2 regions of the Vibrio sp. TRT 17S01 genome follow, and region 1 is predicted to be linked to the other one. Evidence: predicted binding sites of a transcription regulator. Region 1 holds the regulator's gene; the other holds the start of a gene.
What was found. The regulator MetJ, encoded in region 1, represses methionine synthesis genes. The targets are predictions, from matches to a motif close to TTAGACNTNTANANGTCTAA.

Region 1 (4,484 bases):
AGCGGTATCACGATGCTATTTTTTATTAACTACGTGTGGTGTCCGGCTGAGATTCGGATAGCGACACGGCCTGAATTTGAGGTTTTCCCATGAAAGTAGGTATTCACCCAGAATACAAAGCGGTTAACGCAACTTGTTCTTGCGGTAACTCTTTTGAGTTCAAATCAACTCTAGCTAAAGAGTCTATCCACCTAGACGTATGTGACAAATGTCACCCATTCTACACTGGTAAGCAACGTATCGTTGATACAGGCGGCCGTGTTGATCGCTTCAACAAGCGTTTCGGTGCTCTATCAAGCAAGAAATAATTTCTGCTTTATAGCTAAAATTGAAAAGGACGCTACGGCGTCCTTTTTTGATCCCTATATCACTCATTTCTTTCTCACTTTCCCCTCGCCCATCATCCAATCGCAATAAATCTGGTCTAATCTGTAGAGAGTCTGCGCATTTTGCTGATATGAGTCGCATTCTTACCTTTGCAGCTTGACTGGCTTCTACTAGAATGAACTCCCTTGTTAATCATAAAGTCAAACGAGTACCCACATCTATGTCCGATGACAACCACCAAGAACTGAGCCCAGAAGAACAATTCCGCCAACAGGCTCTGGATTACCATGCTTACCCAACCGCGGGTAAGATTGCCGTTGAACTGACCAAGCCTGCTGAAACAGCGAATGATCTGGCATTGGCGTACAGCCCAGGCGTTGCTGAGCCAGTGCGTGAAATCGCACAAAATGCAGATAACGTCTATAAGTACACGGCGAAAGGTAACATGGTAGCAGTGATCTCAAATGGTACTGCGATTCTTGGTCTCGGCAACCTTGGACCACTGGCATCAAAACCAGTGATGGAAGGCAAATCGCTATTATTTAAGCGCTTTGCAGGTCTAGACTCGATTGACATTGAAGTTAAGCACCGCACTATCGATGAGTTCGTCGATACCGTCGCTAACATTGCAGACACGTTTGGTGGCATTAACCTCGAAGACATCAAAGCACCAGATTGTTTTGAAATTGAAAAGCGTTTGATTGAACGCTGCGATGTCCCTGTTTTCCATGACGACCAGCACGGTACAGCGATCGTTACGGCAGCAGGTATGCTTAATGCAATTGAGCTTCAGGGTAAAAAGCTTGAAGAAGCAACGATCGTCTGTTTAGGTGCTGGTGCGGCAGCCGTGGCATGTATGGAGCTACTGATAAAATGTGGTGCAATGCGTGAAAAAATCTACATGCTTGACCGTAAAGGTGTTATCCACACTCGCCGCGATGACTTGAACGAATACAAGCAACTATTTGCGAACAACACAGACAAACGCACACTGGAAGATGTCATTGAAGGTGCCGATCTGTTCTTAGGCGTATCTGGTCCAAATCTGCTTCCAGCCGAAGCTTTGAAGCTGATGGCAGACAAACCAGTCGTCTTCGCCTGCTCAAACCCAGATCCAGAGATCAAACCAGAACTGGCACACGAAGTACGTGATGACTTGATTATGGGAACAGGCCGCTCAGACTATCCAAACCAAGTGAATAATGTATTGTGCTTCCCATTCATCTTCCGCGGTGCATTGGATGTTCGTGCCAGTGAAATTAATGATGAAATGAAACTCGCTGCAGTTGATGCGATCCGTGAGCTAGCGAAAGAAGCCGTTCCTGCTGATGTACTCAAAGCTGCTGGGGTTGATAAACTGGAATTTGGTCCGGGTTACATCATTCCAAAACCAATGGACCCACGCTTACTGCCACGTGTGGCTAAAGCCGTCGCACAAGCCGCGGTTGATTCAGGTGTGGCTCGAATTGAGATGCCAGAAAACTACATGGCATGAATTATCTCAATAAAAAACCGCTGATAGTCTCAGCGGTTTTTTATTGTTCTTATCGATAGACAAGACATCGGCTTCCAGCGAAAAACGGTGCGTATTGTTAGTTATTCTTCATCGAACGCTTCAAACTCAATGCCCATCTCGGTCATCAGTTTCTTCACTTCTGCCGGAATATCGTCTGGACGATCTTTACGTAAATCTTCATCCGTTGGCAGTGGCTGACCCGTGTAGGCATGTAAAAACGCTTCACATAACAACTCGCTGTTTGTCGCGTGGCGCAAATTATTGATCTGACGGCGAGTACGCTCATCAGTTAGCACCTTCAGCACTTTCAAAGGAATAGAAACAGTAATTTTTTTCACCTGTTCACTTTTCTTACCATGCTCCGCGTATGGGCTTATATATTCCCCATTCCAATCAGCCATTGCGCACCTTCATTATCATCAGTTATATAAAAATCACAAACCGAGATTTTAGCGGGATCTAAGGCTATAAGCAAAGACATATAGACGTCTAGAAGTGTTGACGTCTTCATTTTTGAGAAGTAAAGTTGTGAGATAAGGATTAAGAATACGTGATTTGCTGTTAACAGGTATAACCAAATTCAGCAAAGTTGCAATGTATTACTGTTTAAAAATCACCACAGTTCGAAAGGAAACATCTATGAGCACCCGCAAACCAGCCACTATCGCGGTACGTACTGGTATCGAGTCCGACACTCAACATCATGCCGTTGTGCCACCTATTTACCTCTCGACAAATTATGGATTTCCCGCCTTTGGTGAAGTGCCGACATACGATTACACCCGCTCGGGTAACCCCAATCGTGGCCTGTTAGAAACCGCTTTGTTTGAGCTGGAGTCAGGTAAAGGCGCCGTGGTAACCAATTGTGGAACCTCTGCCTTAAACTTGTGGGTCTCCGCCTTTCTTGGCCCTGACGATCTGATCGTCGCGCCTCACGACTGCTACGGTGGCACATACCGCCTGTTCAATACACGCTCACAAAAAGGTGACTTTAAGGTCTTGTTTGTTGATCAATCAGATGAACAAGCATTCGAAGCTGCTATCGCTCTTAAGCCTAAATTGATTTTACTTGAAACGCCTTCTAACCCTTTGGTGCGCGTTGTCGATATCGCGAAAGTATGCGAGCAAGCCAAACAAGTTGGCGCATTGGTTGCGGTCGATAATACCTTTTTGACTCCTGTATTCCAAAAGCCCCTCGAGCTAGGTGCTGATTTTGTTATTCATTCAACAACCAAGTACATCAATGGTCATTCCGATGTCATTGGTGGCGTGGTGATCACTAAAACCGAAGAACACGCAGAAGAGCTGGCTTGGTGGGGAAACTGCATTGGCGCCACCGGAACACCGTTTGATAGCTATATGACTCTGCGCGGTATACGCACATTAGGCGCACGTATGCGCGTTCACGAAGAAAGCTCTCGTGATATTCTTAATTACCTACAACAACAGGAACTCGTTGGCACCATCTACCACCCTAGCCTGCCAAATCATCCTGGCCACGAGATTGCAAAGAAACAGCAATCTGGTTTTGGCTCAATGTTAAGTTTCGAATTTGCAGGCAGCTTTGAGCAACTAACATTCTTTGTTAGCGAGCTGGAGCTCTTCTCTCTTGCAGAATCTTTAGGTGGCGTAGAAAGTTTGATTTGTCATCCAGCGTCCATGACACACCGCGCAATGGGTGAAGAGGCACTGGCCGAAGCGGGGGTTTCTCAACAATTGCTGCGCTTATCCGTTGGCCTAGAAGATGCGCAGGATCTAATCGATGATCTCCAACAAGCCTTTGCAAAAGCGAAGGAGTACCAGTAATGAGCCAGCCTCGTCAATTGCATAAATTTGGTGGTAGTAGCTTAGCAAACCCTGCATGCTACCGCCGAGTTGCTAATATCTTAAAAGAGTATTCGGACAGCGAAGATTTGATTGTGGTCTCGGCGGCTGGCAAAACCACCAATCGATTGATTGCATTTCTCGAAGCGCTCAATAAAGATGGCCGCTTAGCACATGAAGCGCTACAAGAGCTGCGCCATTTTCAGAGTGAATTGATTGAGTCGCTGATCACAACCAATACCCGTACTGAATTACTGTCACTATTGCATGATGAGTTCAGCACTTTAGGCGAGCTTACTGCACCATTGAGTGCAGCAGAGCAAGCCAATGTGCTTGGACATGGCGAAGTCTGGTCATCGCGCCTACTGGCAGCCCTATTAACTCAGAACGAGCTGCCCGCCGTCGCACAAGATGCACGCGCTTTTCTCAGAGCTGAGCCCGGTACACAGCCTGAGGTTGACCGCGGTGCTTCATACCCATTGTTGAAAGAAACCCTCGCCCAACATGTCCAACATCGCGTCGTGATCACCGGATTTATGGCACAAAGCGAGCGTGGTGATACCGTCTTGCTCGGCCGGAATGGCTCTGATTACTCCGCCACTGTTATTGGTGCATTGGCTGATGCAAGCAAGGTAACCATTTGGAGTGATGTGGCTGGGGTTTATAGCGCGGATCCACGATTAGTCAGCGATGCTTGTTTACTTCCTTTACTGCGCCTTGATGAAGCCAGCGAATTGGCTCGTCTTGCCGCCCCAGTGCTCCATAGCCGAACTTTACAGCCTGTTGCTCAAAGTACTATGGATTGTCACTTACGCTG
Region 2 (4,484 bases), on a different contig from region 1:
TCATTTCCTAATCCTCAAAATAATTGGAGTTACAGCTACGCAGTTAACAACGCTGCAGCTTCAAGTATGAAGAGTATTAAGCTAGAAGATCTTTAGCTGTGCTCACGACGTTTTCAGTAGTGAAGCCGAACATCTTGAACAGTTCGCCCGCTGGAGCAGACTCACCGAATGTCGTCATGCCAATGATCTTGCCACCAAAGCCAACGTACTTATACCAGAAGTCAGCAATCCCCGCCTCGATAGCGATACGCGCTGTAACGTCTGATGGCAATACTGCTTCACGATAAGCTGCGTCTTGCTTGTCGAATGCATCTGTTGATGGCATTGAAACAACGCGTACTTGTTTACCTTCAGCGGTTAGCTGAGCGGCTGCTTCTACCGCTAGTTCAACTTCAGAACCTGTTGCGATAAGGATAAGCTCTGGCTTACCTGCACAATCTTTCAAGACGTAAGCACCTTTCGCGATATTCGCTACTTGCTCAGCATCACGCTCTTGCTGCGCAAGGTTCTGACGAGAGAAGATAAGGGATGTCGGGCCATCTTTACGCTCAATTGCAAGTTTCCAAGCCACTGCTGACTCAACTTGGTCACATGGACGCCATGTGCTCATGTTTGGCGTTAGACGTAATGACGCCATTTGCTCAACAGGCTGGTGAGTTGGGCCATCTTCGCCAAGACCGATAGAGTCGTGAGTGTAAACTTGGATGTTCTGAACTTTCATCAGAGCCGCCATACGCATTGCGTTACGAGCGTATTCCATAAACATTAGGAAAGTTGCACCGTATGGTACGAAACCACCGTGTAGTGCAATACCGTTCATGATCGCGGTCATACCGAATTCACGTACACCGTAGTGGATGTAGTTACCAGAGAAATCGCTTGCTTCTAGAGACTTCGAGCCAGACCACATGGTTAGGTTCGAAGGTGCTAGGTCAGCAGAACCGCCCATGAATTCTGGCAACATTTGACCAAACGCTTCTAATGCATTTTGAGAAGCTTTGCGTGATGCAATGTTTGCTGGATTTGCCTGAAGATCAGCAATGATTTGGGTTGCTTTTTCTTCCCATTCAGCAGGCAGCTCACCGTTTAGACGACGCTTAAGCTCAGCCGCTTCTGTTGGGTAAGCTGCTGCGTATGCATCGAATTTAGCGTTCCAAACCGCTTCTTTTTCAGCGCCCGCTGCTTTTGCATCCCACTCTGCGTATACGTCTGCTGGGATTTCAAATGCTGGATGTTTCCAACCTAGGAATTCACGCGCTGCTGCGATTTCTTCCGCACCTAATGGTGCACCGTGACAGTCGTGTGAACCTGATTTGTTTGGCGAGCCAAAACCGATGATCGTTTTAGTACAGATCAGCGTAGGACGCGGATCTGCTTTCGCAGCGATAATGGCAGCATTGATCGCTTCAGCATCGTGGCCATCTACAGCAGGAATTACATGCCAGCCATAAGCTTCAAAACGCTTAGGCGTATCGTCAGAGAACCAACCTTCAACGTGACCATCGATAGAAATGCCATTGTCATCCCAAAATGCGATTAGTTTGCCTAGACCGAGTGTACCCGCTAGAGAACATGCTTCGTGTGAGATACCTTCCATCAGACAGCCATCACCCATAAAGGCGTAGGTGTGATGGTCAATGATGTCGTGACCTTCTTTATTAAACTGTGCCGCTAACGCTTTTTCTGCTAACGCCATGCCCACAGCGTTAGTGATACCTTGACCTAGTGGGCCTGTTGTTGTTTCAACACCAGGTGCGTAGCCATACTCTGGGTGACCAGGCGTCTTAGAGTGCAGCTGACGGAAGTTTTTCAGATCGTCGATAGACAACTCATAACCACTTAAGTGAAGTAGAGAGTAAATCAGCATTGAACCATGGCCATTTGATAAAACAAAACGGTCGCGATCCGCCCACTCTGGGTTTGCTGGATTATGGTTTAAATGAGAACGCCAAAGAACCTCAGCGATATCTGCCATGCCCATAGGGGCACCTGGGTGGCCAGAGTTTGCTTGTTGAACACCATCCATGCTTAGAGCACGAATCGCATTAGCGAGCTCTTTATTAGAAAGAACGTTACGAGAAGACATGCCTGCTCCTAAATTGCGAAAGCGAAATTAGTCGGAAATATTGCGCGCGGTATTGTCTCAAAGCAATTCATCCACTGCAAACGATTTACCTGACTCAATACCTTCCATTTCTGCACTTTTACCCACAATTATTGAATTTATTCATAATTTGGCCACCAATAAGCAAACGTTTGGTTATAACCCACAGTAAAAAAGAGCTTGTAATTCGAGCATTGAAAACTAGAATAGACGTCTAGATGTAGAAACACCTACAATTTAAATGTCTTTTAAACGATTGAGCCATTCAATCAGTCGTTATAACCAAAACTTAAAGTGGAGCTCTCATGGCTAAGCACCTGTTTACTTCTGAGTCTGTTTCAGAAGGCCATCCAGATAAAATTGCAGACCAAATCTCTGATGCTGTTCTTGATGCCATCCTAGAACAAGACCCAAAAGCACGTGTTGCTTGTGAAACTTACGTAAAAACCGGCATGGTTATGGTCGGTGGTGAGATCACAACTTCAGCTTGGGTTGATATCGAAGAGTTAACTCGTGAAACAGTACGTGAAATCGGCTACGTTCATTCAGATATGGGCTTTGATGCAAACTCGTGTGCTGTACTAAACACCATCGGTAAGCAGTCTCCAGACATCAACCAAGGTGTTGATAAATCTGATCCTAAAGAGCAAGGCGCAGGTGACCAAGGCATCATGTTCGGTTATGCAACTAACGAAACTGAAATCCTAATGCCAGCACCAATTACTTACTCTCACCGTCTTGTTCAAAAGCAAGCAGAAGTACGTAAAAACGGCACACTACCTTGGTTGCGTCCAGACGCGAAATCTCAGGTAACTTTCCAGTACGACCAAGGCAAAATTGTTGGTATCGACGCGGTTGTTCTTTCAACACAGCACTGTGATTCAATCTCGACACCTGACCTACGTGAAGCAGTAATGGAAGAGATCATCAAGCCGGTACTACCTTCTGAGTGGATCAACACAGACACTAACTTCTTCATCAACCCAACTGGTCGTTTCGTTATCGGTGGTCCAATGGGTGACTGTGGTCTAACAGGTCGTAAGATCATCGTAGATACATACGGCGGTGCTGCGCGTCACGGTGGCGGTGCATTCTCTGGTAAAGATCCATCGAAAGTAGACCGCTCTGCTGCATACGCTGCACGTTACGTAGCGAAAAACATCGTTGCCGCTGGCATGGCTGACCGTTGTGAGATCCAACTGTCTTACGCAATCGGTGTTGCTGATCCAACGTCTATCATGGTTGAAACCTTCGGTACGGAAAAAGTCTCTCACGATATTATCGTTGAAGCGGTTCGTCAGAACTTCGATCTGCGCCCTTACGGACTACAAGAAATGCTGAACCTGCTTCAGCCTATCTACAAGAAGACAGCAGCATACGGCCACTTCGGTCGTGAAGAATTCCCTTGGGAAGCAACAGACAAAGCTGAGCTACTGCGTGACTTTGCTGGTTTAAAATAATTAAATCAATTTGTTAGCATTTTAAATAAGCCCTCGTATCTACGAGGGCTTTTTATTAGTAGCACAAAAATCACACAATAAATTTGTATTTTCTTGTCATCGCATCAATAGTTAACAATATATTAACAAGCATATCTCTGTGCTTGTGGGCAGCGAATATTGCCTAACAGTATTGATGCACAGCTTTACTCAGCCAAACAGTTGTAAGCAGAGCATCGAATCCCACATACCCATTGTTATAAGTGGGTATAAAACGAGAATCGATCAAGGAGGATTATATGCCTCGCACGGTAAATCCCTCAGACTTACACAACAAACAAAAAGACGTACCGGACCATGAATACGCAAGGACAGTTCCTTGCAACCAATTAAGTGTTTCTGCACCATTCCATTGGTTAGCTTTAGGGCTGCATGATTTTATTCGCATGCCCTTAATCAGTGCTTTCTATGGCTTGTGCTTTATGGGCGCCGCCATTGGTATTGTATTGCTAGTTCAATGGCAAGGTACCCACCTTGTCGTCATGCCCAGTCTGGTGGTGTATATGTTGATCGGCCCATTTTTGGCGCTTGGATTGTATGATGCTAGCTGGGAGCGAGAAAAAGGCCATCACGCCAGTTTACTTCATTCTATGAAAGCGATTGGGCGCAACTCCTCATCACAGTGGGCGTTCGCCGTATTGCTTGCCGTGGCCATGATTTTCTGGATGCGCATTGCGGCGCTGTTACATGCTCTCTACCCTTCTGTTCAGGGAGCGCCATTGACTGAATTTCTGCCCTTCCTTGTCATTGGCTCATTGGTTGGTTTTGTTATCGCGAGCGTCATTTTCAGCATCTCCGCTTTTTCAATTCCACTGATGATGGAGCGCCGAGTAGATATGATGACGGCGGTCTTCACCAGCTTTAATGCAGTGAAGTCTAAT

Region 2: the regulator MetJ is predicted to act here: its motif matches at 2,311-2,330, upstream of metK (methionine adenosyltransferase).

The regions. Positions count from the first base shown of each region.
Region 1 is NZ_JBNJOG010000007.1:142,127-146,610, reverse strand. It holds gene rpmE (50S ribosomal protein L31) at 90-308, shown strand; gene ACQEXS_RS12970 (malic enzyme-like NAD(P)-binding protein) at 548-1,822, shown strand; gene metJ (met regulon transcriptional regulator MetJ) at 1,924-2,244, opposite strand; gene ACQEXS_RS12960 (O-succinylhomoserine (thiol)-lyase) at 2,483-3,649, shown strand; gene ACQEXS_RS12955 (bifunctional aspartate kinase/homoserine dehydrogenase II) at 3,649-4,484, shown strand, end outside.
Region 2 is NZ_JBNJOG010000020.1:19,658-24,141, reverse strand. It holds gene tkt (transketolase) at 77-2,086, opposite strand; gene metK (methionine adenosyltransferase) at 2,410-3,564, shown strand; gene ACQEXS_RS20335 (DUF2189 domain-containing protein) at 3,843-4,484, shown strand, end outside.